3 regions of the Trinickia sp. Z7 genome follow, and region 1 is predicted to be linked to each of the others. Evidence: predicted binding sites of a transcription regulator. Region 1 holds the regulator's gene; each other region holds the start of a gene.
The links. The regulator LexA, encoded in region 1, represses DNA repair genes until DNA is damaged. The targets are predictions, from matches to a motif close to ACTGTATNNNNATACAGT.

Region 1 (2,266 bases):
GTCTACGAGTGGATCGACGAGCGCCATGCCGACGAGCGCACCGAGCGCTGCGAGCGGATGCTGCAATTTTTGCGTTTGAACTCGTCGGCTCAGCATTTCCGTGACTTGCTGCTTCAAGCTCGCACGGAGCGCCGGGTAGTCGACATAACGATTAATCATTTGAGCGTCGCGCTGCTGCACCGCGTCACGCACCCGGCTCAGCACCAGATAGGGCGATGCGTAAACTAAGACGACGAGCACCAGCACCACGATCGCAACGCCCGTCACAACGGCGGCAGCGAGGGGTTTTCGGGTTGCCGTGCGGTTCGCTTGTGTCTTCTCTTGTGTCATAAGGGGTCGGTCTTTGTCGAGGTCCAAGCCTTAGAGACAACGACCGCGCCGAAACGATCCCTAACGAGCGTGGCGAAACCCACGATGGGTTGCATTATGTGGTTGCCGCAGCGCGTTCGTCCGCAATGCACCGGTCGATCATTTTGCAAACGGCGTCGATCGTGCCGACGAGAATGACGCGCGACGCGCCGTGGTAGACCCGCACGGGCGCCCGCCGAGCCGGCTCGGCATGCAATGCGTTGTTGAGCGACACGCGCGCGAACGCCGGTAGCGCGGAAGGTTGCATGCGGGCGCACGGATCCTCCTCGCGTTGATGTGCGGCATTTGCGCGAACCGTCTCGAGCGGCGGGCACGGAATGAGGCTGCGCAAGTGACGCAGGCGGCCGAAAGCGCGAAAAGGCATGAGGCGAGCAAGGCGATCCATGGCGTCTCCTAAGCGTGTGGCGTGTTCAGAGTCAAAATTCGGTGGGGCGGATGAGCCCCACCGCGATGCCTTCGAGCGCGAAATCGGCGCTGCCGGCTTGGACGAAGATGTTCTCGTAATCGGGATTCTCGGCGATCAGTTCGATGCCGTTCGGCCGCCGTTTCAGCCGTTTGACCGTTACATCGTCGCCCAGCCGCGCGACGATGATTTGTCCGTCCTTCGCTTCGCTGCGCTTTTGCACGGCGAGCAAATCCCCATCGAGGATGCCGGCGTCGCGCATCGATAGCCCGCGCACCTTGAGCAGGTAATCGGGCTTACTCGAAAAGAGCGCGGGGTCGCAGGCATAGTGTTGCGCAATGTGTTCCTGGGCGAGGATGGGGCTGCCGGCCGCCACACGCCCGACGAGCGGCAACGACAACTGCATCAACGCCGGATGCGGCAACGACAATTGATGCGGCATGTCCTCGAACGCCAGCAGCCGGATGCCGCGCGATGCCCCGGCGGCCAATTCGATGACGCCTTTGCGCGCGAGCGCCCTCAGATGCTCTTCGGCCGAATTCGCCGAAGAGAAGCCGAGCGCGGCCGCGATCTCCGCCCGCGTGGGCGGAAACCCGCTGTGTTCGATCGATTGCCGGATCAGATCGTAAACCTGCTGTTGCCGTGCGGTAAGTTTGGTCATAGCGCCACTGTATGGATAGACAGTCGCTGTATTTTTATACAGTACTCGCCGGAACACAAGTGCTATGTTGCGACCCCGCAGTGGGCGCTTAGCAGAAAAAGGAATTAAGGAATGATGATTTATTTGTTTTCGGAATAAGCAGGAGTGCATAGACTGGCCGCTCCGAGCCTGCCCGGCCCGGAGCCGGACGTGGCAGGGGGGTGCCGCTGAGCGCCTGAACGCGCGGCCCGAAGTCCTTGGGCGAAGATCGCAACGGTCGTTGGGACGCGGCGGCCGCCGATGATTCTTGCGCCCTCATGTAGGCGTCCTGGGGCGAGCGGTGCGTGAGCGCGACCCGGCCGTTCGCATCGATCGATTACAACACTCGCGCTTTGTCGAAGAGGTCAGCATGAACTTCCAGCAACTACGCTTCGTGCGCGAAGCGGTACGCCGCAACTTGAACCTGACCGAGGTGGCCAACTCCCTTTTCACCTCCCAATCGGGCGTGTCCAAGCAAATCAAGGATTTGGAAGACGAGCTGGGCGTCGATATCTTCGTGCGCCGCGGTAAGCGGCTCACCGGCTTGACCGAGCCAGGCAAAGCCGTGCATCAGTTGATCGAGCGCATGTTGCTCGATGCGGAGAACATGCGCCGCGTCGCGCGGCAATTCGCCGACGAGGACACGGGGCACCTCGTCGTCGCGACGACGCACACTCAGGCGCGCTACGCGTTGCCCAAGGTCGTGCGCGAGTTCACTCAGGTCTTTCCGAAGGTGCAGCTCGCGTTGCGCCAGGGCAACCCGCGGCAAATCGCGCAAATGCTCATCGACGGCGATGCGGACATCGCCATTTCCA
Region 2 (2,266 bases), on a different contig from region 1:
GGGCGCAAGGCCGATGCGGACCGTAAAGCCCAGCGTGTCGAGCATCGCCCGCGCCTGCCGGCACAAAGCACGCAGACCGCCGAAAAGCCTCAGGCTCGCGCCGACTTCGACGATGACCACCGCTTCGTCGGCAAGCGCGACATCGGGCGAGAACCGCATCAGCGCCACACCGACTTCGCGTTGCGCCGCGGCTTCGCGCCCCGCATCGCGCTCGTACAGATGAACATCGGTAGACAGCGTGAGCACCCCGCCGCGCTTCATGCCAAGACGGATACCGACCGCCCGCGCCGCCGCATCGGCGATGACGACCTTGTCCTTCTCGAGCGCAACGCTGCCGCCCGGCGGCTCAGGCAGCCACTTCGGCCGGAATACTTCGAGCGCCAGTTTCGGCAAATGGACGGCGAGAAAGACGCGCATGGCGAGACAGCAAAACAGGCGTAGGTTGAAGAGGAATCGATAAAGGCTCCGTGCGCGAGGGCCCTCGTCGCTTCACGATATCGACCATCAGCCCTTCAGCCGAAGGCCGCAGCGCCAACCGCAGCAGCGCGGGCGAGGCGTCTTGCGCAACCGTCGAAGGCCGCACCATCACGAACAGGGTTTCGCCCGACTGCGCCGCGAGATGCAGACGCCGCAGCGACGGCGGCTGCGCATACGGCGCCCAGAAGATCAACGCGCCGCAACTGCCGGCCCGCAGGATTTGCTCGGCTGCCCACAGCGCATCGCCCGTTTTCGGCGCTTTGACATGCAAGAGCCGATCGAGCGGCAGCCCGATATAGCCGAGCCCCAAGCCATTCGGAACTTGCGGCGGCTGCAACAACGCGATCGGCCGTTCGCCCAGCGCGCTCAAAGCAGGCCGCAGCAGCCGCAGTTCGCCGATCCCCGCCTGCTGGACGAGCAAATCGACCAACGCGCCGAGAGGCCAACCGCCGCCGGGCAACTCGGCCGACAACGCCGGATAGCCCGTTTCCACTACGCGAGTTCGGCCGTGCGCAAGCTGCGAGGCGCGCCATAGCGACGGGTGAATCTCTTCGGCACGGAGGGAAGCGGCAAGCATCGGCACACCAATACTGTATATCCATACAGGGATATTACACGCAATCGAGCATAGCGGAACTGGAACTTTTTATGTCGCCCGCTTTTCTCGTACCTTTCACCCGCGCCACGATATCTCGTAAATTCCCCTGCACCTCGTAGCCTCACAGCCTTCCCTACTACGAAATACCAAGCGGCACGGACCGGACGCCGTCAATAAAATCCTTTCAGAGACAGCAGGTGCTACCCGCAGGTGCAACCCGACGGCCCGCCGTCTCCATCCGCGCCTCTCGCAAGCCGCCCGGCGCTGCACTCGCTTCCAAAAAACAACGATAGATAGGAACCCCCATGTCATATCTGGACGTGGTCGACGAACGCGAAGACCTGCACTGCGCATCGACATCGGCGCTTTCGCCCGATTTCAAGTCGAGCGCGCATTGCGAGATTCGCTATATCGACGAAATGGACGTGACCCCGATCGCGCGCGCCGAGGAGACCGGCGAGGCGACCTTCCTCGCCGCGGAACTGGGCGCGGCTCGCACGACCGACGAACGCATTCGCATGATTCGCGGCATTTTGAACATCATCGGCTTTAGCGGCCTCGGTTACGCCGCCTTGAAGCTCGACGCGAGAAAGCAGCCCGAACACGCCTATGTGCTGCGCAACTACCTGTCGACGGACTTGCTGCCGCGGGCGCTCGAAGGCGGCTATCTGCTGCGCGATCCGCATATGCGACGCGCCTTCGAATCGAGCCGGCCGCACGTGTGGGACATGCGCTCGCTCGTGAACGCCTCGCGCAAAGACGGTATCGATCCGCCGCTGCGGCGGTTCTTCGACGGCATGCGCGAAAACGGTCTCGCGAGCGGCCTGGCCTTCAGCTTGCCGATCCCGCGCACGTCGATGCGCGCGCTCATCATGTTCGCCGGGCCGCCCGAGCATTGCGAATGGATCACCGATAGCGTCATCGCCCAGGCGATCGGCTTGGGGCTATCGCTGCACCAGCGCTGCGCTGCATACGTGCAAGCGATCTGTCGTCAAGAAAGCGCAAACGGGCTGTCGCAACTGCAGCAGCGCATCTTGGGCGCTGTCGTCGTCGGCATGTCGGACAAAGCGATCGCCGCGCGGCTCAATACGACCGTCCACAACGTCGACTATCACCTGCGCCAGCTGCGCGAAAAGTTCGGTGCCCGCAATCGCAGCCAGCTCGCGTTTCTCGCGGGCAAGTTGCAAGCGG
Region 3 (2,266 bases), on a different contig from region 1:
CGAGGGTACGCAGATCGTTCACGTACGTCGTTTCGACACTGATCGACTTGCGCTCCTGATCGGGTTGCACCGAACGACGATCGTTCCCGCGCGACAACTCGTACAGCCTACGTCCGAATGCGCCGAAGCGCCGGTGGAGATCGACGAGCGACCACTCGCGCAGATCCCGGCAGGTCTGCACCCCCAATTGCTCGAGCTTGGCGGCGGTGACTTTGCCGACGCCGAAGATTTTTCGTACGGGCAGCGCGGCGACGAAGGCATCGACCTCGTGAGGACGGACGACGAACAGCCCGTCGGGCTTGTTCCAATCGGAGGCGATCTTCGCGACGAATTTGTTCGGCGCGACACCCGCCGATACCGTCACGCCCACCGTAGCGCGCACGCGCTCGCGAATTTCGGCGGCCATCAAGGTCGCGCTGCCTTTGCAATGCGGCGCGAGCGTGACGTCGAGATAGGCTTCGTCCAGGGACAGCGGCTCGACGATGGGCGTGTAGTCGCGGTAAATCGCCATGATCTGGCGCGATGCGACGCGATACTTCTCCATGGCCGGCGGCAGAATCAAGAGCCCCGGGCACTTGCGCACGGCAAGCGCCGAGGACATGGCCGAATGCACGCCGAAGCGGCGCGCCTCGTAGTTGCACGTGGCGATCACGCCGCGCTGCTCGGGCCGCCCGCCCACCGCGAGCGGCCGGCCGCGCAAGCTCGGATCGTCGCGCATTTCGACCGATGCGTAGAAACAATCGCAGTCGCAGTGGATGATTTTGCGCGCGAGCGCAACCTCAGCGCCGGGGGGCGCCGGATGGGAGGGCGGGGAAGTCGGTGCGCGCGTGCTCAAGGTGAGCGTTACTGTACAAAAACACAGTAATCATTACAAGCGGCGCGATCATCGGTGTTCCAGTCTGCTTGGCGCGAGCGCCCTACCGCCACGCCATTTGCTCGCCCCTTACACGGCCAACGACCAATCGTCACCCGTCATCGCAGCCATGGCCTTGGGCTCGCTCACGTTCGGGAGCCCGCGAGCACCGGTCGCGCCGGTGGTGCGAAAGAAGGCGACGGCGTCGTTCAATTGCCGCCCCTGCTCATCGAGCGATTGAGAAGCGGCCGCAGCTTGCTCGACGAGCGCCGCGTTCTGTTGCGTCACCTCGTCCATCTGCGAAATCGCGAGGCCCACTTGCTCGATGCCGCGGCGTTGTTCCTCCGAGGCCGCGGCGATCTCGCCCATGATGTCGGTCACGCGCGAAATCGCTCGCGTGACTTGCGTCATCGTCGTACCGGCCTCGCCGGCGAGCGCCGAGCCTTCGGCGACCGTTTCCACCGAGGCGGCGATCAGATCTTTGATTTCCTTCGCCGCGCTCGACGAGCGTTGGGCGAGACTGCGCACCTCGCTCGCCACGACGGCGAACCCACGGCCCTGCTCGCCCGCTCTCGCGGCTTCGACTGCCGCGTTCAGCGCGAGGATGTTGGTCTGGAAGGCGATGCCCTCGATCATTCCCGTGATGTCCGCGATTTTCGTCGAGCGAGCGCTGATTTGCGTCATCGTGTCGACCACGCGACCGACCACGCCGCTGCCCTTTTGCGCCACATCGGACGCACTGGACGCCAGCACGCTCGCCTGCTGCGCATTCTCCGCGTTCAACCTGACCGTCGAAGTGATCTGCTCCATGCTCGCGGCGGTCTGTTGCAGCGACGATGCCTGCTCCTCCGTGCGCGAGGATAGATCGAGATTGCCCGCGGCGATCTGGGCCGTCGCGGTCGAAATCGTCTCGCTGCCGCCGCGCACTTTCGCGACGATGCCGCTGAGGTTGCCGTTCATCTCATCGAGTGCACGCAGCAACTGGCCGGTCTCATCGCGAGTCGTCGCCCCGGCCGCGGTGCTCAGATCGCCTCGTGCGACCCGATGCGCGAACGCGACGGCGCGCTCGAGCGGCCGCGTGATGGAACGCGCGGCAACGACGCCCAAGCCGAACACCCCAGCCATGACCGCGAGCGAGCTCACGATTTCCAGCAGGTTCGCGCGCTCGATCAATGCGCGGGCGCGCTGCGCGCCTTCCTTGCCAAGCTGATCGTTGTACGCGAGGTGCGTCTGCAATGCCGAATCGAAACGCTCCGAAGCGTCGGCCAAGCCTGCGTTGAGCATGGCGTCGGCTTCTTGCTTGCGGTTCTCGCGCGAGAGCGCCATCGCTTGATCGCGGGCCTTCGCTGCCTGCTCGGCGGCCGCGACATCCGCGCCGAGTAGATCGCGGTCTTTTTGATCGGACACGAGCGT

Region 2: imuA (translesion DNA synthesis-associated protein ImuA) is a predicted target of LexA. The motif match lies at 1,067-1,084, and genes of this name have one in related genera.
Region 3: dinB (DNA polymerase IV) is a predicted target of LexA. The motif match lies at 846-863, and genes of this name have one in related genera.

The regions. Positions count from the first base shown of each region.
Region 1 covers NZ_JAUEQW010000007.1:144,358-146,623, reverse strand. The annotation lists gene QQS38_RS14630 (DUF2939 domain-containing protein) at 1-330, opposite strand, end outside; gene QQS38_RS14625 (hypothetical protein) at 425-754, opposite strand; gene lexA (transcriptional repressor LexA) at 786-1,433, opposite strand; gene QQS38_RS14615 (CysB family HTH-type transcriptional regulator) at 1,822-2,266, shown strand, end outside.
Region 2 covers NZ_JAUEQW010000006.1:269,565-271,830, reverse strand. The annotation lists gene QQS38_RS13630 (Y-family DNA polymerase) at 1-417, opposite strand, end outside; gene imuA (translesion DNA synthesis-associated protein ImuA) at 347-1,054, opposite strand; gene QQS38_RS13620 (helix-turn-helix transcriptional regulator) at 1,381-2,266, shown strand, end outside.
Region 3 covers NZ_JAUEQW010000001.1:428,365-430,630, forward strand. The annotation lists gene dinB (DNA polymerase IV) at 1-835, opposite strand, end outside; gene QQS38_RS01930 (methyl-accepting chemotaxis protein) at 944-2,266, opposite strand, start outside.